3 regions of the Shewanella sp. ECSMB14102 genome follow, and region 2 is predicted to be linked to each of the others. Evidence: predicted binding sites of a transcription regulator. Region 2 holds the regulator's gene; each other region holds the start of a gene.
What was found. The regulator sigma-54, encoded in region 2, starts transcription at its own class of promoters, with help from an activator protein. The targets are predictions, from matches to a motif close to GTTGGCACGNNNNTNGNNT.
Positions count from the first base shown of each region.

Region 1 (7,696 bases), on a different contig from region 2:
GGGCTATTCCGGGAATGTTCAGGATTTCCGGGAATGGTTTCCGGAAGTGCCTCCGGATTTTTCTTGGCTTCCTGCACCTGTTCATATAAGGGGCGGATCACTTGCTCCTGCCGTTTGCAGAATACGCCGCCCATTTGTTCGGTGTAGCTTTGCCAGTCGCCTTGGTCTGCGCTCTGGCGAATTGATTCAATCCAATTCAGCTCAGCGGCCTTAATGGCTTCCATGCGTCTTAGTTCCCGCCATACGGTGACACTGGCCCCGCCCAATTGTTGAAACTGGCGAATGCCCCACAGCGAGGCCCAAGCGCGAACCCGGACGGCTGAGTCTTTGGCATCCTTGCCATACAGGTCTTGGTCTATGCCTTCACCATCGATGTTCTTGGAGATGTACTTGGCGATATAGCCAGTTGCAGAGCCTTTGCTTGGGTCTATCTTTTCCACCTTAAGGCGGTGTTTGGCTGCGCCCGGCTCATTGCCGTCTTCTTCAAAGGCGTAACGGTGAAATATTTTTAGCAGGGCTTGGGATTGCTCGGGTTCAACAAACAGTAGCAGGTGCCAATGGGGCGTGCCGTCATGGTGGGGTTCGGCGACTCGAAAGCCAAAAATACTAACGCCCTGATTGCCAAGGGCGGCGCGAATACGCTCAAAGGTGCGGCGAAGGTATTGCTGACCATCGAGCGGGGTTGCGCCGTTCCAGTTGGGATTTTTGCTGCCGGATTTGGACAGGCTGCGATGATACTTCGACGGACAGGTGAGGGTGATAAACAGCGCCTGATGGCCCATGGCTTTGCTGCATTCTTCAAAGCCTCGGGTTCTGACCATCAGTTCTTGTCTGCGAATGCTGGGATTGGACACATTCAGGCTTGAGAGTTCGGCAAGGCTGGCACTGTAACCCAGCTCATTGGTGGCTATGGTGCTTTCCAAAAAGCTTTGGTTTTCCTGCCAGCGGTGACGGATTTTGCCAAGGCCCAGGTTGCTGATGTAAATCCCCTTGGCACGGTTTACCTGGTTGTAGCGCCGTGAAAGGGTTTCACCTTCCCTGATGTGTTTGGTTTTAAGCTTTCTGCGCCACCACTGCTCGTCTTTGGCGCGATTGATTGCGCCTTTAACCTTTATGGCGTCATCCTCAGCAATAAGGCCCAAGGCGATGGCTTTCAAAACCCGCTTGGCAAGCGGTGGCGGTGTGATGCCTTGGCTTTGGATGTAGCCAGCAATCAGTGCATAAAGCGTGGCCAAATTCAGGCGCGGATTGTTGGCAAGAAGCCTTAGCACATGGCGGGAGTGGATCTTGGCTGCCTGTATGCAATCTCTGTCTTGAATGTTGATGTGATAGAAGCGCTCAGACTTTCCCATAACGGCGGCAATGACTTTACGCTCGCCCAGTACATGCAGGTTTGCTTCCCGGCGAGAGTCTTTGGCGGCATAGTCGGCCATGATTTCCTGCCGGAATACCTCGGGCACACCATAAAGCTGTTTGTTCAGCCATTCGCTATCGTGGGGATGGACTTCAGGCATGGTCGGCCCCCATTAACGAGTTGCTTTTAGGCAAAGCAGTTTTCGCAAACAGGGCGGCAAGCTGTTGCCCCTTGGGGCTTAGACTGACCCGGCCCCAACGCATTCCGGCAAAGAAGCAATCCTGCTCCAGTGTCAGCCCTTCCCGTTTGAGCGCAAACAGGCTGCGCTTATTGAAGTGGCCGGGATAATCCGGCATTTCGGCGACCTTACCTAAATCAGGGCAAAGTTCGGTGCAGACCTCCACCGAACGGCCCTGTGCCAGCCATGTCAGCAAGGTCGCCTGTTCGGTACTGAGTTGGGTATCTGCTTTGGTGAGGTACGGTGATGCCGTTACCAAATTCGGTAAAGGCTTTCGGTTGCCGTTATGGTGCTTGTTCCGCTTCGCTTTGCTCATGGCTGCGCCTCCCCAAGCTGGGGTGCCGAACTATGGCAAGTAGAGTAGGGCCAATTCGGGATGGATGTTTCGGCCCCCGTTAGGTAACGGGCACCGAATTTGGTCATTGAACCGTACCCATTAACGGTGCCTGTACCCGTTGGGATTTTGGGGTGCGTACCCGTTAACGGGTACATGGGGCGAATAGTCGTTAACGGGTACATGGCCCCGTTATGTAACCTAATGGGACGATTGCAGCGGTTGGGTAAACGCCCCTTAATTGATTTTGAGTTTCGCTTAAAGAGTGTGCTCATAGACCCTCCCGTTAACGAAGGTGTCTATGTCGATTTGGCGGTACATCACCCGCCGCCCAACTTTGACGAACTTGAGAGGGTAGCGCCCGGTACAGCGCCAAACGGATAGGGTGCCTTCAGTCACGCCAAGCGTCTTGGCAACTTCGGCAGGGGTTAACAATGGATTTGTCATGGTTGCTCCTGATCAATTTGAATGAGTCAGGAGCAAGGTTAGGGAAGGGCGGTTAGGATTTATTCACGGATAGCTGCTTGAAGGTACATTCTAGCCGCTTGAAACTACATTCTAGCGGCTAGAATGTATTTTTTTGGCTTTGTCTTAGCCAGTTATAGAGTGTGCGAGGCCCATTAATATCGCTCGTAAAGTGGAAGCCATTTTGAATGCCAATACTTTTGACCTGTGGGTAAAGCGTATCAGCTGCTTGACTCATGTTTTTAAACCTGCCAGCTCGGAAAAGCTCAATTGCTGCCGCTTTGGTTTTTTCGGCGGGTTCGTGACGTTTAGAGGCTCCTGCTTTGCCTGCTTTTGCTGCATTTTCCGTTATTCCCTTAACCATCAACACATGATCCCTAGTGGCCTTGGTGGACTCAGCAGCATGTCCAACCATGTTCTCCACTAAAATGTCGGTAAAGAGTTTGGCTTGGTCAGTCAAGCCAGCGATCTGACAGGCCAACACACTTTTTAAGTAAGTGAAGGCCGTATCACGTTGGGCGTTGGTGAAGTTCCTAAACAAGACTTGAGTAAATGCCTTTACGGGAGCCAATGACGTCTCTTCAAAGTCCGGGTTATAGATTCGGATAAGCTCAATCAGGGACTGAGACGCTGAAACGCGCTTTGCAAGTTCAACATCATCGATGCCGTCAATCATGCTGAGAAACATCCGAGCAAGAGCGCCAAAGGACTTGGCTCTTGCTTCGTATAGTTCATCGAAAGTTTGTAGCCCGTTGTCCACTTTGCCTAAAGCTTCCATGTTTCCTTCAGGTGCAAGGCCGCCTACTAAGGATTCACTTTGTTGGACTCTTTTGATGAATAGGAGTAAGCCATCAATGACTTCATCGAACTCTTTTGGGAGTTCTCCATCTTTGATTGCTTGGGCTAGAGGATTGTCCGGATAATCACTCATTCCGTCCAACAAGAAGGCGATCAAGAGTTCCCTTTCAGTTGGGAAATTGAATGCTGAATCTGTGGTCATTCCGTTTACCTGTTCATTCATTTGGCATTGAACAAAAACTAACGGAAATCAGCGGGATAGTCCAGAAAACGGGCGAACAGTACAAAAAGGGGATTTTTACAAAAGGGGCGAAATTTTTTTTGAAAAAATGCCTGTTCTGAGGCGGCACATAGGCGGCACAGGATTTGCCTGATTTTGTAAGTGATTGGTTTAGAAGTGAAAAGAGGTCTATCTGGTCTCCCCACAGGGACTCGAACCCCGATCGGTCGCTTAGGAGGCGACTGCTCTATCCTGTTGAGCTATAGGGAGACGCCAGTGATTATACTGGTTTTCACCCGGATGAAAAGGCTTTGGATTTAATTGCTTAAATCTTAATCGCGATGTCATTCACCTGAATGTTAAGGGCGGCATTTTCACCACTGAGCACTGCGATGGCACTTTCCTCTGTGACTTGATCTATGGTGATTTTCGCCCGGGTTTCTCCGGCCACGGCGCGCATCTGGTTCATGCGGTCGGGCAGGTTTTGTTGCAGCACTATTTGGAACTGATCACCCACGCGGATGCCGTTGCGTCGCCCCAGGTTGAGTATCACTCTATCCTGTTGGCGCACGACTATCTGTGCCAGCAGCGGTCTGCAGGCCAGTGCCATATCGATATCTTTACTGGCATTGGCCAGCACCTTGTCTATGGCTTGTCCATAACTGGCGCGCCAGAATCTGTCGCTGTTGGGAGGGACGGATTCATTTTTGGCAAACTCCCAGGGGGCGGAAATGCTGTAGTTCTGATACCAGATCTGCTCGCCGCTGATCCCATGATAGAGGCTGAGCTGCAACTGAAATAGCCGCAGCGGCTCGTTGTCCCATAGGCCCATAAAGCCGGATTCGACCGGTTCGGTGGAGATATCTATGATTTGCGGCAGCAACAGATATTGGCTGTCGGTAATTTCACTTATCCAGGTCGGCAGGCGGTAGCCGCGGATATTGATAAGCTCCTCTTTGATATCCAGCCGCTCGTTGGCGTGCAGGTGAGCAAAGCTGGTGGAGGATTGTTTATCCAGAGTTGCTGCTATCCGTTCGGACAGGCTTCGCTGGAAGTTTTCCAACTGACCATAACGCAGTTGGCTTCTGTCTTTAATGGCGGCCTGGGGGACCAGGATAGCGGCCTTGATGGCTGAGCTTTGGCACTTGCTATCCGGGCCGTCGAGAATATCGAGCCGCATAACCACTTTGAGCTTGTCTCCCTGGCGCATTTCGCTGACCAGTTCGACACTGCTTATCTGCGCCTGGCTGGAGAGGCTGAAATCGTTTTGGGTCAAGCGCCCCTGGCTGACACTCTGGGTCGATTGAAAACTGCCACCACGGGAGAGCAGTGCCATGTTGATGGCGTTGTCCATTGCCGCTTCCCGTGCCTGGGTTAGATTGCCATTGATTATTTTGGCTTCACCTCGGGCCTCGGTCCACTCTGCCATGGCGTTGAGGCTGATGCCCAGCAACGGCAGCAAGAACAAGGGGCACAATCTCATAAGGCGGTTCCTCAAAATGGAAGTCAGGGTGACGGAATTTTGCCGCCACTTAAGCTGGTATCGCTTGGTATTCAAATTTTATGCCAGAGAGAGGCAGGGGGTACTGTGTTATTTGTGAATGCCAGGCTAAAGAACGGCAAGCATTTGCCGATAAAGCCAAAGAAGCTTTCGACAAACCTTGTTGTCCGAAAGAGCAAGGCTGGATAAATAAGTAATACAAGTGGTTCGGCCACTTTATGTCAGTTACTACGGCCAATGAGATGCTCAATTAGGCTTATTTCTCAAGGTTGTTAAACACGACTAAACCTGAGAACTCGCCGGTGGACGCTGAGGGCTAAGGAAGGTGCGAATAAGTTCTCGTGGCACTTTCTTGATGCAGTGAGTCGGTTGCTGTGTGGCTTACTGGCCTGCCTGCTGTGTTGTGCTTCTTGCAAAGGCCTGGGGGCATTTGCCGTTGCATCCAGACCTGTAAGCCGAAGCAGAGCACATATGGGGCTTGTTCGCACCTTCCCTAAGTTCTTGGTTGGTATTTTATTTGCATAGTTTTATTGCAAATAAAAAGAGCTTGGCATTATTGGCGCTGACGATGTTACCGACACTATTACTGTCTGCAGCGTCATTGGGTCAATCCTGCAGGTATTGTATGACTGACGAAGTAGAATAAGCCTGCTGGTTCAAGGTTTACGTCAGGCTCCTGAATGAAGTTAACAGCCCACTCCGGCAACAGTGAGACGGATATTATGTATAAAGCCCTGTGTATATTGCCTTTACTTCTGCTGTCTGCCTGCAGTACGACATCACAGCAACCGCAAGCTGAGTTTAAGCCGCAACAAGCACCAGTCAATCTATTGGCGCAGCAGTTGGTGGATGAATTGGTAATCCATAATGATGCGCTCAAACCGACTCAGCCGCTATTGGTGATGACGCCTGCGATAGTGGAGGATATGCAAGGCAGTAATGCACTGGCCTCACAGCTACAGCAGAGCTTAATGACGGCTTTTCATCAGCGCGGCTTTAATCTGGTGGATTTGAACCTGGCCGAAGCGGTGCGGGTAACGCCACAGGGGGATTTTATTCTTACCCGCGACTGGCAACAATTGCCGACGGATATTGCGGTGGATCATGTACTGGTCACCAGCATGAGCCAGGCTAAAGGTGAGATCTTGTTCAACAGTCGGATTGTTAACGTCAATAACAATCGGGTGCTTTCGACGGCCGGGGCGCGGGTGCTTGAGGCGCAACTACCGGGTTATCTGGCGCCATCCCACAAGGTGGTGTCAAAAGAAGGCCTGCTTTATCGCTATGAAAACCGCGGAGAAGATAAGAGCCGGATAGTGGGAGACAAGTAATGAAGTATTGGAACAACACACTGACATTGGTCACGCTGGTATTGGCGTTAGTTCTGGGTGGCTGCGCCGATAAGGACAGATATGTGCAGTGGGAGACAGAGGCGCCAAGCAGTTTTCCCAAATTGACGGCAATAGGCTATGCCCCGCTGGCCAGCCAACCAGCCAAGGAACAGTCGCAAAAGGTGCTGATGGCGATGCAAGCATCCAAGATTGCCGCTTATCGGGAACTGGCCGAACAAGTTTATGGCCAACGTTTGTCGGCTGATAGCAAGGTCAGTGACTGGATGTTGAAAGGCGATAATATCCAGGCCTCGGTTTCCGGGGTGATCCGCGGCGCCAGGGTTGTGCGCAGTTATCCGACCGGCGATCATTATGTGACCGAGCTTGAGCTGGACTTCGCCCAGGTGTGGGATCTGTATCAGCAACAAAACCGCCCCCAGAGAGTGAAAGAGATCACTTATTTTTAGGGTTATGGGTATAAGTCAAAAGCAGCCTTCTTTGGCTGCTTTTTTGTGGCCTTTTTGTGGCTTAAGAATCTTTGCTGAATTGAGAGCAGGGTATACGTTCTGTTCTGGGGGGCATCTTGTATTTGACCCCCTTGGCTTTAGCGCCCTGAGTTTAGTCGGGGGAAGGCAAGGGGGGACAGGAGTTTGGGTCGCACCAAGAAGCCGAACTTACTGAATTAGCTTAAGTAATGGAACAGCAGCAGGGCTTTAAATCAAGCCTTGAGATCGTTGCCCAGAGTGGCGATGGTTGAAGTCTTGCCTTTGCCGTCATAAGTCAGACTGGAGGCATTGCGGCTCACCTGCAGCGCCTGTGCCAGGCGATTGATACTGGCCATACTCAGCTCTATCAGGCCGGCATTTTCCTGATTGCGTAGTTGGCAAGTAGCCAATAGTTCGCGGGCTTCACTGACCTGTTCGGCCAATGGCGACTGACTGAGTTTAGCTTGTTCAGGATGAGAGGAGAGCGCCTCATCTACTGCCTTGACCTCATTGAGCAGATTGCTCTTGTCTTGGGCCAGTTGCAATAGATTATCGGCATTGCGATCGAGCAGGGCATTTTTTTCCTGCTCAATCAAGTTCAGCAGACGCTCGAGTTGAGTCATCTGCTGTGTTATCAGGCTGGTTATATCCGGGGTATCAGGCATCAGGACCCTTTATTGAGTGCGTTCAGTTCTGATTCAAATTGAGAGATGTTGGCTGCCAGTTTTTCCGGATCAACCTTGTATCTGCCTTCGGCGATCGCCAATTTGATTTCGCTGATCTTCTTTTGATCTATTTCCGGCAGTGAGGTCATCTTACTCTGAACTCCTTGCAACTGCTGCGCTTGCTGCGACACCACAACCGAGTCAGTTTTCAGCGGAGCAGCCCCTTGCTGAGCTGTTTGATTGCTCTGAGCCGTGTTCTTGGGGAGTGAACCTGTATTCACTCTGGGTTGATTTTGCAGTTGTTT
Region 1 is NZ_JWGX01000025.1:14,236-21,931, reverse strand. Features, by position in the region: gene RC73_RS19870 (replication endonuclease) at 1-1,514, opposite strand, end outside; gene RC73_RS19865 (hypothetical protein) at 1,507-1,908, opposite strand; gene RC73_RS09190 (helix-turn-helix domain-containing protein) at 2,185-2,373, opposite strand; gene RC73_RS09185 (hypothetical protein) at 2,492-3,391, opposite strand; tRNA gene RC73_RS09180 (tRNA-Arg) at 3,604-3,679, opposite strand; gene RC73_RS09175 (flagellar assembly protein FlgT) at 3,735-4,892, opposite strand; gene RC73_RS09170 (FlgO family outer membrane protein) at 5,591-6,241, shown strand; gene RC73_RS09165 (LPP20 family lipoprotein) at 6,241-6,708, shown strand; gene RC73_RS09160 (flagella synthesis protein FlgN) at 6,960-7,391, opposite strand; gene flgM (flagellar biosynthesis anti-sigma factor FlgM) at 7,391-7,696, opposite strand, start outside.
Region 1: the regulator sigma-54 is predicted to act here: its motif matches at 4,962-4,980, upstream of RC73_RS09175 (flagellar assembly protein FlgT).

Region 2 (7,696 bases):
TCGGTATCCATACCCGCGGTCGCTCGTGCCAAGCGCTCAGGACTCATCAGGCTGATCAGCTGGTCTTTCATATCCTCACCCAGCTCTTCGAGGATCTCACCGCTCTGTTCCTGATCCACAAGTTGCCAGAGTACCTGACGGGTACGTGGTGGTGAAGATTCGAGAATAAAGGCGATATCCGAAGCTGTCATTCGCTGCAGCATGTCGCGCACATGCACGAACATACCACTGCCAAGAGCTTGGTTTAGTTGAGTAAGACGTTGTTCTGTCAGCTCTTGGTCGAGCGCTTCTATTGGCATGCAGTTCCCCCTGTGATGCAAAGCGAGGATATGTTACCTCAAGACAGGGGAGTTATAGAAACAAAGAGTGCAGTGCTAAGGAAGGGGCGAGCAAGTCCCACGCGTGCTCTGTGTCGGCTTACCGTACTGCCTGCTGTGTTGTGTCTTTCCCTAAGACTTCAGCTGGCTTCGTCGAAACGGGCGTTTATCAGAGCGCAGATGGCATCCATTGCGGGTTCGGCATCCGGGCCTTCGGCAATAAGGCGTATGGTTTTGCCTTGACCGGTTTCCAGCATCAAGAGCCCAAGCACGCTGGCGGCCGAGGCCTTTTTCTCGCCCTGGATCAGAGTGATATCGGCTTCGAACTCGCTGGCCAGCACCGCCAGCTTAGTGGCGGCGCGGGCATGCAGGCCCAGCTTGTTGACTATGGTGACTTCCCGTTCAACCTTTGCCATTGCCCAGCTCTCTGTGGCGGGCCTGTACCTTGTGTTTGCTGTTGCCAAAACGCTTGGCCAGCTGGTCGGCGACATAGACAGATCTATGCTGGCCGCCGGTGCAGCCTATGGCTATGGTGAGATAGCTGCGGTTGTTGCGTTCAAGGTGCGGTAGCCAGGTTTCCAGCAGATTCTCTATCTGCCAGATAAATTTGTTCACCAGTGGCTGACGGATAAGGAATTCCTGTACCGGCTCATCCAGCCCAGTCAGCGGCCTGAGCGCCGGTTCCCAGTGAGGGTTGGGCAGAAAGCGCACATCAAACATGAAGTCGGCTTCCTGGGGCATGCCGTGCTTGAAGCCGAACGATTCGAAGTTGATCACCAACTCTTTGTCGACGCTGCCCAGCAGAATTTCTCGCACTTTGTCACTGAGTTCATAGATATTCAGTGCCGAGGTATCTATGTAGTGATCCACCAGTTTCGACATAGGCTCCAGCAACTTACCTTCGTGCTTGATGGCATCTTGCAGCGAGACAGTGCTCTTGGATAGGGGGTGTAATCTGCGGGTTTCGCTGTAGCGTTTAAGGAGTACTTTATCGGAAGCGTTGAGGAAGAAGCTGGTCAGTTGGGTGTTTTCCGGCAGTGCCGCCAACTGTTTTTCCAGCACTTTTTCCTGATCCGGCATGTTGCGCACATCTATGCTGATGGCGACCAGATCATTGCTGCCTCGGAGGTTTTCCAGCAGGCTGCCTATCATGGGCAGGGGCAGATTATCCACACAGTAGTAACCCAGGTCTTCGAGTACCCTGAGGGCAACGGATTTTCCGGAACCGGAGCGGCCTGAGACTATAGCGAGTTTCATCCTGTGATCACCTGATAGAGTTCTGTTTCATCGCGGGATTTACGCAACTGCTTGAGTATTGCTTTGTCGCTGAGCTTTTCAGCCATGGCAGACAGGGTACTCAGATGTTGTTGGCATTGATCTGCGGGAACCAGAAGGGCGAACAGTATGTCCACCGGTTGGTTGTCTATGGCATCGAAGGCGATAGGCTCTTCGCATTTGACCAGCACGGCAATCGGCTCTGTGATATCAGGCAGCCGGCCATGCGGAATCGCAATACCATTACCTATACCTGTGCTCCCCATCTTTTCGCGGGCCAAAAGGCTTTCAAAAATCGCTTGAGAGGAAAGGGTGGGGTACTGGGCGCTGGCGAGATCGCTAATTAGCTCCAGTACCTTTTTCTTACTGCCCGGAGTGGCACAGGTAGTGCACTCCGGCCGCAGGATGGTACTCAGTTCCATCGTTAGTGTTTTGTCAGCTTTTCTTTGTGTTTAATGACCTGACGATCCAATTTATCAATCAGAACGTCGATGGCGGCATACATGTCGGCATGTTCAGAAGTTGCATAGACTTCGCCGCCTGTGAGGTTGATCTTGGCTTCGGCAATCTGTTGCAGTTTTTGTACATTGAGCACAACGTGCACATTATTGATCTGTTCGAAATGGCGTTCAAGTTTCGAAAACTTACTTTCCACATAGTCACGCAGTGAGTCGGTGATCTCGATATGATGTCCTGTCAGGTTGATTTGCATAGAAAGATTCCTCCAATTTCCAACTGTGGATTTATAAACTCTTACGCTGGTTCGACGGTGGTATCATCATAGCCTCGCGATACTTGGCTATGGTGCGTCTTGCAACGTTGATTCCCTGTTCTGCCAGAAGTTGTGCCATCTTGCTGTCGCTCAAAGGTTTCTTCTGGTTTTCCGCTGCCACGAGCTTCTTGATAAAAGCCCTGATCGCCGTGGAAGAGCATTCTCCGCCATCTTCGGTACCGACATGGCTGGAGAAGAAGTACTTCAATTCAAATATTCCCCTTGGGGTATGCATATACTTTTGAGTGGTGACCCTGGAGATGGTCGATTCATGCATCTCGACCGCCTCGGCAATATCGTTGAGTACCATGGGTTTCATGGCCTCTTCACCATATTCAAAAAATCCCTGCTGGAACTGCACTATGCAGTTGGCCACCTTGAGCAGGGTGTCGTTGCGGCTCTCCAGGCTCTTGATAAACCATTTGGCTTCCTGAAGATGACCACGAATAAACTGGCTGTCTGATTGGCTGCGGGCGCTACGGGCCATGGCAGCATACTGTTGGTTGATCCCGAGTTTGGGCATACAGTCCGGATTGAGCTCCACCACCCAGCGCCCGTTCTTCTTCCAGACGCTGACATCCGGGATCACATATTCCTCGTCCATCGGCTGCACCAGCAAACCGGGGCGGGGATTGAGGCTCTGAATAAGGTTGATGGCGTCACGCAGTTGATCTTCCTTGAGCTTGGTCTTACGCATTAGGGTGCGAAAGTCGCGGGTAGCGATGAGATCCAGATGTTCGTCAATCAACAAGCGGGCGTCGGCCAGATGCGGGGTGTCGGCGTTAAACTGTTGCAATTGGATCAGCAGGCATTCGCGCAGATCTCTGGAGGCGATGCCGATGGGATCGAAGTGCTGGATCCGCTTGAGTACCGCCTCGACTTCATCGAGCTCAATCTCAGGGTTGCCCATGGCTTCGAGGATCTCCTCAGTGCTCTGGGTTAGATAGCCCTGCTCGTCGATGGCATCTATGATGGCGGTGGCAATGGCGTCGTCGGTATCGGAAAACGGGGTCAGGTTCTTTTGCCATTCTAGGTGTTCATAGAGACCTTCGCTGGTTTCACCCTGGAAGGGCATGTCATCTTCACGGCCCATAGCCGGCCCTGAGGCGCTGGCGGCGGTAAAGACTTCATCCCAGGTGGTATCCATAGGCAATTCATCCGGCATAGACTCATTGTTCAATGCCTCTGAGGTTTCTACCGTGGAACCATCTTCCTGCTTGACGCTCAATTCGCCGGCGTCGTTTTCCTTGTGGTTGTCGTCGATAGCGTCATCCTGGTTGTCCTCGGCCATCTCCAACAGAGGGTTGGCTTCCAAGGCTTCCTGGATTTCCTGCTGCAGCTCAAGGGACGACAGTTGCAGCAGGCGAATTGCCTGCTGCAACTGAGGTGTCATGGTCAACTGTTGACCCAATTTGAGCTGGAGTGACGCTTTCATTATACCGCTAATCCCTACTCGTTATTTTTCAAGGAAAAAATTCAATAATAACAAACTATAATACCCGGAATTGCCGCCGGATGACATGATCCTAACTATAGCCTGAATTGTTCGCCTAAGTACACAGCACGCACTTGCTGGTTGTCCAAGATTTCAGCGGGTGTGCCCTCGGCAATCAACTGCCCATGGCTGACAATGTAGGCTCGCTCACAAACGTCGAGCGTTTCGCGAACATTGTGGTCTGTGATCAGCACCCCCAAACCGCGGGACTTAAGCTGTTCGATGATTTTCTTGATATCGATAACTGAGATGGGATCCACACCGGCGAACGGCTCATCCAGCAGAATGAACTGTGGATTGGCGGCCAATGCCCGGGCGATTTCCACCCGGCGGCGTTCACCGCCGGAGAGGGACATCCCCAGGCTGTCACGTATGTGGGTAATGTGGAATTCTTCCAGCAACTGTTCGAGTTGTTCCTCGCGCTCGTCGCTGTTGAGCTCTTTGCGGGTTTGCAGTACGGCCATGATGTTGTCATGTACCGACAGCTTGCGGAAAATACTGGCTTCCTGTGGCAGATAGCCTATGCCTTTACGGGCACGCAGGTGCATGGGATCCAAGGTCAGCTCGTCGTCGTCAATGAAAATACGGCCCTTGTCACTCTGCACCAGGCCAACCACCATATAGAAGGTAGTCGTCTTGCCCGCCCCGTTGGGGCCCAGCAGCCCCACGATCTGGCCGGTATTGACCGATAGGCTGACATCTTTGACTACGTTGCGCTTCTTGTAACTCTTTGCCAGGTTTTGTGCCGTCAGGGTGCTGGTCATTGCGGCTCCTGCTGCTGTTCTTTCTTATTGAGATCCTGATAGTTTTCCGGCTGGATAACAGTGGTTACCCTATCTTGGCCTTTGCCGCTGCTTTCCGCTTCCAGCTGCTGCTTGTTGATGTCGTAGACTATCTTCTCGGCGGTTACTTCGCTGCCGTCCTGTTCCACTTTGGCTTGACCTATCAAGGTCATGATGCGGCTGTCTATGTTGTAGTGGATCTCTTTGGCCTTGGCACTGGCCTGACGGCCATCTTCCAGCTTCTGGGTATAGGTGGCAGGTGAGCCCTTGGCCACCAGGATCCGCTCGCCACTCTTGTCCTCAGTGTAAGCCGTGAGTTCATCGGCCAGCAGCTTCAAACTGCCCTGGGTGACTGTGACAGGCCCGCCGTATACCACGCGCTTGTTTTTGATATCGGCAAACTGATTGGCGGCGCTGATCTCGACTTTTTGCAGCAGATCTTCTTCAATGGCCACCGCCGACAGGCTTGTGATGCACAAGAGGGCACCGATAAAAAGCTTACTTGGTTTCATAGGTTCCTTTCACCTGACTGGTCAGCTTTACTTGCTGAGCGTTGAGATCGGCATACAGGCCGGATCCCTTGATATTAAAGTCTCTGCCTTCGATCAGGATCTCGCGATCTGAGGTCATGATCATGGTGTCCAGATCCAGCTCCACATAACTGGTTTTCAGGCTCTGGATCGGTTCATTGGGGCTAATGGCGTCGATGATAACATTATTTTCAAGTACCACTCGGTTACTCTTGCGATTGAGCCTGCCCTCGTTGGCAGACAGGCGCCACTGCGCTTCGCCCTTGTCCGGATAGACCAGATAAACCGGTTGGTTGAAGAAGGTCTTCTCATTGGCTTCATAGTGTTCCATGTGTGCCGCCGCGACCCTGCTGGCGACATTGCCCTGCTCGTCAAAGTTGACTGAGCGCAGGTCATCGGCGACAAAGTCCGGCCGCACCACATCCACCGGCGCCTCGCTCTGTTGGGCGTTGCGCTTGTTCTGCACCTGCCAGTAAAGGATTAGTGCAGTGGAGAAAAACAAAATAATGGCCAGAGTGACCCTATTCATATACTCATTCCGTGGGCATTTTCAAATTTGTCCTGACTGAGCAGGATAAGATCCGCCAGCTCCCGCAGCGCACCATGGCCGCCGGTAATCTGGGTGATCATGTGGCAGTGCTGCCTTACCCAAGGATGGCCATCGGCCACGCAAACCGCCAGTCCAACTTGCTTCATCACCGGCAGGTCGACAATGTCGTCACCTATATAGGCCACTTGTTCAGGCTTGAGGTCATAATGTTTAAGCAGCGCCTCATAGGGCTCAAGCTTGTTGTCTATGCCTTGATAAATCTTGTCTACCCCCAGGGCCGTCATGCGGTTTTCGACTATCTGGGACTTGCGGCCGGTGATCACCGCCACCTGAATGCCGCAGGACAGCAGCGAGCGCACTCCATAGCCATCGCGGGTGTGAAAGGCCTTCAGCTCTTCGCCGCTGTTGCTCATATAGATACGGCCATCGGAGAAGACACCGTCGACATCACAAATAAGCAGCTTGATTTTGGCGGCTCTTTGCCAGTTGTCTTCGCTTATGGGTCCGTAAAAACCTTGATGACTCATCAGATAACCCCCGCCTTGACCATATCCAGCATATTGAGTGCTCCAATCGGCTCATTGGCGCCATTGATGACGATAAGGCCGTTAATGTCGTTTTCGTCCATCACCTTGAGCGCCTGCGCCGCGAGGATATTGTCACCACTGGTGATGCAATCCCGGGTCATGACATCGCTTATTTTGGTGGTACGCAGGTTGACTCCGGCGTCGATGACACGTCTCAAATCACCATCGGTGAAAATACCCACCAGCTGCTTCTGCTGATTGACCACTGAGGTCATACCCAGACCCTTCTTGGAGATTTCATACAGGGCGTCTGTGATACAGATATCTTCTGTGACCAACGGCAGTTCTTCGTCTTTATGCATCACATCGCTGACCTTGAGCAGCAGTTTGCGCCCTAAAGCGCCGCCGGGATGCGACAGGGCAAAGTCGTCTTTGGTAAAGCCTTTGGCCTGCAACAGGGCGACCGCCAGGGCGTCTCCCATCACCAGGGTGGCCGTGGTGCTGGAGGTGGGGGCCAAGCCCAGCGGGCAGGCTTCTTCCGGCACCTTGATGCATAGATGCAGCTGCGCCAGCTTAGCCATGGTGGATTCTGGCTTGCCTGTCATGGAGATCATAGGGATCCCCTGGCGCTTGATGACGGGGATCAGGGTTAGAATTTCGCTGGACTCGCCCGAGTTGGAGATAGCCAATACGATATCGTTTTCACTCAACACTCCAAGGTCGCCGTGGCTGGCTTCGCCCGGGTGAACGAAGAATGCCGGGGTGCCCGTGCTGGCGAGGGTGGCAGAAATCTTATTGCCTATATGGCCCGATTTCCCCATCCCCATCACTATCACCTTGCCGCTGCAGTTGAGGATCAGTTCGCAGGCTTGGGCGAACTCGGGGGAATCAACAAACTGGTACAGGTTATCCAGTGCTTGTTTCTCGATATCTATTACTCTGCGGCCCCATTGGCGCAGTTGCTTAGCTTCTGCCATAGTTGTCTCTCGTCTTTTTGCCCTTCATCGCTAGTGGGATTGAAACAGGCTGTATTGATAGCCAATGAAGCTTATCAGTAGTAAGGCACCGTGCCAGCGCTTGAGTTCACGTTGTTTACCTGTGCTCAGCACCAGGAGTGCCAGGGCACAACTGGTGCCCAAAGCCATATAAAAGTCGCGTCCGGCCGCTGCGGCGTCGATTACGCCCGGGGCGATAAGACCGGGTATTGCCAATACCGCCAGAATATTAAACAGGTTGGAGCCGACAATATTGCCTATGGCCAAGTCGTCCTCTTTCTTGAGCACACCGGCTACGCAGGCTGCCAGTTCCGGCAGGCTGGTGCCCACGGCAATGATGGTCAGACCGATAACCAGATCCGATAGCCCAAAAGACTTGGCAATACCCACGGCACCTTCGACCATCCAGTCTGCCGACAGTGGCAAGAGTACCAAGCCTATGATCAACCAGAG
Region 2 is NZ_JWGX01000009.1:15,214-22,909, reverse strand. Features, by position in the region: gene mgtE (magnesium transporter) at 1-299, opposite strand, end outside; gene RC73_RS04315 (HPr family phosphocarrier protein) at 458-733, opposite strand; gene rapZ (RNase adapter RapZ) at 720-1,574, opposite strand; gene ptsN (PTS IIA-like nitrogen regulatory protein PtsN) at 1,571-2,014, opposite strand; gene hpf (ribosome hibernation promoting factor) at 2,017-2,304, opposite strand; gene RC73_RS04295 (RNA polymerase factor sigma-54) at 2,336-3,799, opposite strand; gene lptB (LPS export ABC transporter ATP-binding protein) at 3,895-4,623, opposite strand; gene lptA (lipopolysaccharide transport periplasmic protein LptA) at 4,620-5,153, opposite strand; gene lptC (LPS export ABC transporter periplasmic protein LptC) at 5,140-5,700, opposite strand; gene kdsC (3-deoxy-manno-octulosonate-8-phosphatase KdsC) at 5,697-6,248, opposite strand; gene RC73_RS04270 (KpsF/GutQ family sugar-phosphate isomerase) at 6,248-7,225, opposite strand; gene RC73_RS04265 (calcium/sodium antiporter) at 7,256-7,696, opposite strand, start outside.

Region 3 (7,696 bases), on a different contig from region 2:
AATGCCAGCGCCAGATAGGCCAGCATCATGGCCCATTCCCAAAGATTCAGGGTAAACAGGCGTCCTTCAGGAATGTGCTCGATAAACCACTCCACCACAGGGCCATAGCCCAAGGCCTGGTAAAGTTTTGGGAGCTTGGCAACCGTGGCATTGGAAACCTTCCACAGACTGCCGTATTCAGAGCTCGGCACCCGCTGCAACAGGAGCTGATAGGCCCTTTTTTCGGCTTCCAAACGGGCAAACCCCTCCCGGTAAGCGGGCAGCTTGTCGTCGGTTTTACCCTCTGGGGTATCATCAAGCTCCTGAGGATTGAGCCAGAGATTACGCTCGATAATCGCCAGCAACTGCTTGGCATAGAGTGGCCCCTGCTCCGCAGTCATACCGGCGGGAAGAAAACGCAGATCCAGATACTCGGCCGCGGTTTGATAATCCCCTTCTCGGGCATAATGCATAAAGCCCTGCAGGGCACCTCTGGGGGTATCCCGGAGCAAGGGATCGCGGTACTCATAAGCCCCAGCAGCACTTTGCTCGCTTGACGTTTCCGGCTCAGGTTCGACCGCCGGGCACAACCCTGGCCAGAGCAAAAGAATAAATAATCCTATGCCAATCAACACTCTATTCATTAACGCACTCCTTGCCACTATAAGGTAAGGTACCAATCCATCCGGTGTAATCACTTCAAGTTGTGTTCAAGCCAAAGTGCGTCAGGGAACCATTGGCACCATCAGAAAAAAGAGTAGCAGAAACATGTAGTTCCGGATATGTCGGCCCAATATTTATACTGCTTGACTTGTAGTAAATTATCTATACAATAAGCTGAATTATTAAGGTATCCTCAGCTCGTCCCATCTCGCTCCAGGCCTCTTAAGTAAGTCCGTTCAGTTAATAATTCTTGAGTTTAATTGAAATGTCACACAGCTGTGGTGAACTCTGTGCTGCGGCGATGGTCTGATGTTCTACTGACACCCGAAGTGCCTTTATGCACTTCAGTCTATCGGGGGGCTTGATAAAGGGTGACAAACTGGGTACATTCAATAGTCAAGCAACGCATCTTTCGCAATAAATGCTAAGGATTTTCTATAGTTAAGATTATATACGCCAATACCGGCGCTAACAGAAATAAGGAGTGTGGCCTATGTCATACAAAGTAAACGGACATGAAATCGCAGTAAGTTTTCCTGTAGATTCAATTTCCATCAACAAAAACTCAATCGCCTTTACCGACAGCAAAGGCAAGAAGAAGCAAACCTTCTCAAAGCGTACAGAAACCCTCAAGTTTATGAAGTGGTTGCTGAGCGCCAATAAGTAAGACTGTCGAAATACCCACTCGATACCCCTATCCTCTCACTGTATCGAGCGCTCAGGCAGATTGGACTGTTATCCAGCAGCAATCGGGTAAACATCACATTTGGTCAAGGCCTTTTCCCGTGATCCCGGGAAGCAGCCTGACCAAATGGCGATAAACAGCAAATCAAGCGCCAGATCATTATCCAAGCCTTCCACTTGAATTAAGCTGATGCTTAACAAATTCATCTGTCGGTGTTGTCTTGAATCAATCCATCACAGCCGCTAAAAGCAGCGCGACTAAACCCGGATCCATTAAACCGAATACCACGGAAGCGATGCGTTCATTGCTGGGCGAGATCCGGCGTTGTATTCCACTAAATTTGCCGGAAGCCAGCCTATGCGGTGGGAAATGCCTGGGTTGCTCCAAGAAAATGTTGGAGATGTTGGACACTGAGGTATGCTTTTGGGAGTCCCGTCTCGATGACGAGGTGCCTGGGCTTGCCGATCTCAAATCCTTGCAACGTTTGGCAGAGCGTACTCATAAGATCCTCAAGCGCAACCAGCTGATCTGAAGTCAAGGTTCCCACTCAACCGAATTTACGCCTGTATCTGGGAAGCATGGACTCATTACCAAGGAGCCCCCCCTGATGCAGATACAGTACCTGGCAGTCGCCCTCACGTTGCAAGAAGTCGAGCAACACTTGCCAGCCGAGCGGATCGTACAAAAGCTCAAAGCGGATACCGCTTTGCTCCAGCTCTTGCCAAAGTTGGTAAAACTCGGGGTAACACTTGCCAAAATGATACTTACGCTCGGGTGTAACAATAGTTGGATGCAATGCTTCATCGGGCGATAACTCAAGCAACTGGGTCTTGAGGTAACTGTCTCCGCCGACCACGGCGCAGGTCAGCACTTCAATATCAGCCTGTTGCTCACAAAAATACTTCTGTAGAAACAGTGCCGTTGTACCAGTTCCCGATGGCAGAAACAGCTTGAGGTTATGGGCAGCCTGTTGCTGCTGCCACTGTAAAATCTCGGCGCCCAACTGAGCTACGCCGTATTCGGCATAACTACAGCGGCCCCCTTCGGGAACGAACAGGCTGTGCTCGCACTCAGGTACAATATGCTGCCTGACAAAGTTCTCCAGGGTCATGCCGGTCATCAACTCGGCCTTGGGCGTATTCTTTACGGCAATCACCCGTGCGCCCAATTCCAACGCGGCGCGATAGTTACCCAGGGGGCGCTGCTGCAACCAGTCCGGCAGGTGATCCACATAAAAGTCCAGCTGCCAACCTTTGAGTTTGGCCAGCGCCGCCATAGAGTAGAGTGAGTTGGCCTGGGCCGAGCCATAACCTATCAGGCGCTTGATACCGGGAAAGTCATGGTCGAGGAAATAACGGAACTTGCGCGCCTTATTACCACTGAAACTGGGATGAAGTAGATCATCGCGCTTGATAAACAGCTGATGTCCCCGAAACTCAAAGGCTTGAACCGGGGTTTTATCCAGTTTGAAATCGGCTAAAGGCATGGCAGTGGCGATATATTTCAAGGCTAAGGTGTGCAAGGGATAGCTATTGTATGTGTTTGCCGCCAAGGAGGACAGGGTTCAGGCCACAAATCCTCACAGGCACCAGTAGGCTTTATGCCAACCAAGTGATGGCTTGGTGGCTAATCCATTGCGGCTTCACTCTGTGATGATTATCGCCACTTATTGGTATAAATCACCAATCCCCGCCATCCGTCCAGGCTTAGAAATAGCAACAACCCATATTATTCAACAGGTTATAATTATGGCACGCTTCTGGCTATTAATCGAAATATCCCCAAGCTTTACAGTAAAACTGTGCGGCTGATCTGCCATTTAAAGGAGCACTCAATGGCTATTTTGCGTCTTATTTTTAATATTGCCTGGTTTATTCTTGGCGGCTTTGTCATGGGACTGGCCTGGTGGTTTGTCGGCTTGCTCTGTTTTATCAGTATCATAGGTATCCCATTCGGCCGCGCCTGTTTTGTCATAGGTGAACTGGCATTCTGGCCCTTCGGTCAGGAGCATATCAACCGCGACAGGCTCTCTGGCCGCGAAGACTTGGGCACCGGCGCCCTGGGTATGGTCGGCAACATCATCTGGTTCCTGCTGTTCGGAATTTGGTTGGCGATAGGCCACCTGACCCACGCCCTGGCCTGCTTTGTCACCATCATAGGCATACCTTTTGGCATTCAGCATCTGAAGCTGGCCTTGCTTTCTTTAACGCCCATAGGCAAGACAGTGGTCGCCTCCCACTAATCACAAAGCCCAGGTCGGATATCTGACTCGATTTTGACCTGGGCTCAAACTTCCCCAAGCAAGTCTAAGGCGTTTGTCGACTCAAACGCTGCACCAACTCCAGCAATAACTCAGGCCTATCCAACGCCACATCATGACCGCAGCGGCAAAAAGGAATCGGCTTTTGTCGATATTTGGCCGCCAGGCGAACGCTGCACTTGGGCGAAACCAGGCGATCATCACAGCCATAAACAATGACTGCCGGCACCCGCAAGTTAGCCGGGGAGCGAAAGCGTGCCGAGGCAACAATTTGTCGCAGGCCATTGGCGAGTGTGGTTTTGGCCTCAAGCGCCAGTTGGCTCCAGTGACGGCACAGAGACTTATCTTTGGCATGGGCAAGACTGGTAAGCGCAAGAATCGTCGCCTCGCGCCATTGAATGCCCTCACCTTTGACTCTGGAGCACAAGGCTCGCAGCAGGGCTTGCAGCCGAAATCTCTGATACCAAGGCGAAAGATCGGCGGCGCTGCTGTTGAGCAATAAAAGCCCCTCAATCTGAAATTCCTTTTGGCGGCCATCTTCAGCGTCATTTTTCCCGGCAAGTGCCATAGCCACCATGGCGCCCATGGAAATAGCCAATATTCGGCATTTAGCCACCTTGCGCCGCAGCAGTTCATCTGCAACAAAGTCGGCATAATCCTGAATATCCCTGGGGCTGATATCCGCCACCCTATCGCCATTTCCAGGCAGATCGATGAGCTCCACCCGAAACCCCAACGCCAGCAGATTATCGGCAAAGGCCTGCCAATGACGTTTATCGCGCATCAGGCCGCGGATCAACACCCAGGTTTGCTGCTCAGTCATGACTTGGTTTCTCCGCCGCTTGTGGATACCAAAAGTTTCGTGCCTGATAGTCCAGGTGATGTCGATGAAGTTCAGGCAGTTGTTCCAGTACCTGAGCATACCCCACATCGAGCAAGAACTGCATCAGGGTAAAGTGACGCCGTAAAATACGCTGCAGCCTGTGCTGCTTTTGAGGGTTGAAATAACCGGAGAAGCGCAGCAATTGCCTGGGATTCTTTTTAACCCAGGCCCAGGAGCCCATTTCCAGCGTTAAAGGAAGGAAAGGCACTTGGGGGTTACAACTGACCAAATAATCCCAAATATCGCCGTGGGTGCGATAGAAGCGGCTTTGAGGCGCAATATGATAATGACAATGATGGGGGTAGCTCATTTCGAACAACTGCTTTAGATGATACACCTCCCCCAAGCGGGCAAAAGGCGTGTCCTTACAGGCAAAGGGAAACCAGATATGATCCACCAGGCCAAAACCTGAGTGAGCATCGAGCACAATCAAGCTGCTGCCGCGGGCCATAAGATCATTACTGTAGTCAATAATCGCCCGGGTCTCGGCTTCCAGCTGATTGCTGCGGCCCCGATACCAGGGAAGATGGCGGGAAAGCCGTTGACCGCCGACCATAAAAGTCACTGAGCCGCGGGCATCTATGGGAGCATTGCGCATCAAATCGACCCCATTGCCATTGGCGCGAGTTCCCCGGATAAGGCCGATGGGATTCAACACAGGTACAAACGCCAGCCGTATCTGAGTTAACATCAACTGCAGATGTTTATCCCAACTGCAGCGGGTCAACAGGCTGCCAAGAAGCGCCAGTATCACCTGGCTGCCGATGCGCTCTATCCCGTGAACGCCGCCGACGAACAGCACTGTGGGCACCCTGGCGTTTGGGTTCCCCAGCTCCAGCGCCCGCACATCGTGCGTCTTCCCGGCAAAGCCGACTTGGGCCAAAGACCTGGCATTCAAGTGTTGCTGGTATTTATGCTCCAGCTCGGCAAGCAGTTCAAGCTCATAGGCACTTTCTGTCACAGACACGTCCATCTGGGGTAAAGTGCTCAATTTAGCCGCTTTGGATGACAACTCAATGATACTTTAAGTGTTGCTCCAATATGCTCTTGGCATCGATACGGGCCAGCCCCTGGTCGAAAATATCCCGCCAGCGTTGTCCCTCTGCAGAATTTCGAAAAGCCACCAGCAAACCCTTGCTGGCCAGCAGTTGCCGATTCAGTTTAAGCTTGCCTTCCAACTCCTCCATCCCCTTTTGCCGCAACAGGTAACGATAGACATTGGCATCGATCACCACGGCATCAATTCTGGCGGCCGCCAATTTGCGAAGGTTTTGTTCATCGGAATTGGCCAGCTCGAAGGGTTGTCGGCCTGAGTCCATGGCCCGATCCAGACTTTCGGTATTAACATAATCCTTGACCACCCCGAGATTGTAACGCTGCAAGTCCTGCAACTGTTGCCAGCTCACGGGCCGCTGGGATTGCTCCACCAAGGCCAATTGACTAAAGCCTAATGGCTTGGAAAAGATAAACTTATCGCTTTGGTGATAATACTCGGGGAAATAACCAAGATAGGGAGATCCGGGCATGCCTGCCAACTTCACTGCCCGGCTCCAGGGGTAGAAATTGACTTTGAGGTCATGGCCCATGGCGGCCAGTGCCGCCTTGACCACGGCAACACAAGCTCCCTGTTGTTGCAACATCTGACCTGTGTAGGGGGGCCAATTAAGCGAGCTCAATTGCAGGGTTTCGGCGCGCACAGAAAAGCAGCCACTATAAAGTAGCAACAACAAGAGGACGTGCAGCGCAAAACGACCGAAAAAGGTAATAGCTGTTTTTGCCATAATGCCACTCCATTTGCCAAGGCCAACCCCATAAGCATTCCGGAAGTTAACAGAGTATAGCTTGTCGATGTCTGGCAGCTACCAGTCTCAATCAGCGCCGGACACAAAAAATACAGCTTACCGCACACTTTAAACCAAAGTGTGACGAGAGATGAAAATGTGAAAAAGTTCGATTTGGGTAAGATAGCTAAAATTGGAGGCTAAAACCGCGGTAATCATCACAAAAAACCTATCTAAATCAACGATAGAGCCAATCGATATTAACAGCTGTCAAAGCTCTCCTTCTATCACTATGATGGGCAAATAACCACACACAAAGTAAGCCTACTAGAGGTGATAGCAATGAGATATCAAGCACTGGTCATGGCTGTAACGGCAGCCCTCGGGATGACTGCGGCTCAGGCGGCTGAGCCTATCGAAATTATCAAGCCGGTGAAAATCACCGAGCCGGAAAAAGTCGAACTCGGAAAAATGCTTTACTTCGAACCCAGATTATCAAAGTCCGGGTTTATCTCCTGTAATTCATGTCACAATCTTTCCATGGGAGGGGTAGATGCCCTGCCAACCTCTATCGGTCATGCCTGGCAAGAAGGCCCTATCAACTCGCCTACCGTATTGAACGCCGATTATATGCTGGCACAGTTCTGGGATGGCCGCGCCAAAGATCTCAAGGAACAGGCCGCAGGTCCAATAGCCAACCCCAAGGAGATGGGATTTACTCATGAACTGGCGTCCGAAACCGTTGCCTCCATGCCGGCTTACCGCGCCCGCTTCAAGCAGGTTTACGGCTCTGAAGAGGTCAACATCGACAGGATCACAGATGCAATTGCCGCCTTTGAAAAGACACTGGTGACCCCCAACAGTCCCTTTGACAAGTATCTGGAAGGCGACAAAAATGCCATCAGCGCCGAAGCCAAAGCCGGTTATCAACTGTTCAAGGACAAAGGCTGTGTCGCTTGCCATAATGGTCCGGCGGTCGGTGGCACCATGTATATGAAGATGGGACTTATCAAACCTTTCCACACGGATAACCCTGCCGAAGGCCGCAAGGCGGTAACGGGTAAGGAAGCCGACAAGATGGTGTTCAAGGTGCCGACACTGCGTAACATTGAACTCACCTACCCCTACTTCCATGACGGCAGTGTTTGGGAGCTGGAAGAGGCGGTCAACACCATGTCGGATATCCAGTTGGGTCAGAAACTGACCGAGAAAGAAACCCAAGAGATGGTGGCCTTCCTCAAGTCGCTGACCGGCGAACAGCCCAAGGTAGAAATGCCCATTCTGCCGCCATCCAACAAAGACACCCCTAGACCGATTCCATTCGGCAAGTAATTCATGATCATAGAGAAGCGCCGCAATGCGGCGCTTCTCTTTTACTGTTGCGGTTTAAATGACTCAAGCGTTGATATCCCGGTGCAGCTCTTCATACATCAGCTCACGCATGC
Region 3 is NZ_JWGX01000008.1:45,455-53,150, forward strand. Features, by position in the region: gene RC73_RS03660 (mechanosensitive ion channel family protein) at 1-623, opposite strand, end outside; gene RC73_RS20940 (hypothetical protein) at 1,136-1,309, shown strand; gene RC73_RS03665 (hypothetical protein) at 1,623-1,859, shown strand; gene RC73_RS03670 (pyridoxal-phosphate dependent enzyme) at 1,875-2,813, opposite strand; gene RC73_RS03675 (YccF domain-containing protein) at 3,162-3,569, shown strand; gene RC73_RS03680 (alpha/beta fold hydrolase) at 3,634-4,410, opposite strand; gene RC73_RS03685 (M14 family zinc carboxypeptidase) at 4,403-5,431, opposite strand; gene RC73_RS03690 (substrate-binding periplasmic protein) at 5,484-6,251, opposite strand; gene RC73_RS03695 (cytochrome-c peroxidase) at 6,594-7,583, shown strand; gene RC73_RS03700 (AMP-binding protein) at 7,647-7,696, opposite strand, start outside.
Region 3: the regulator sigma-54 is predicted to act here: its motif matches at 3,075-3,093, upstream of RC73_RS03675 (YccF domain-containing protein).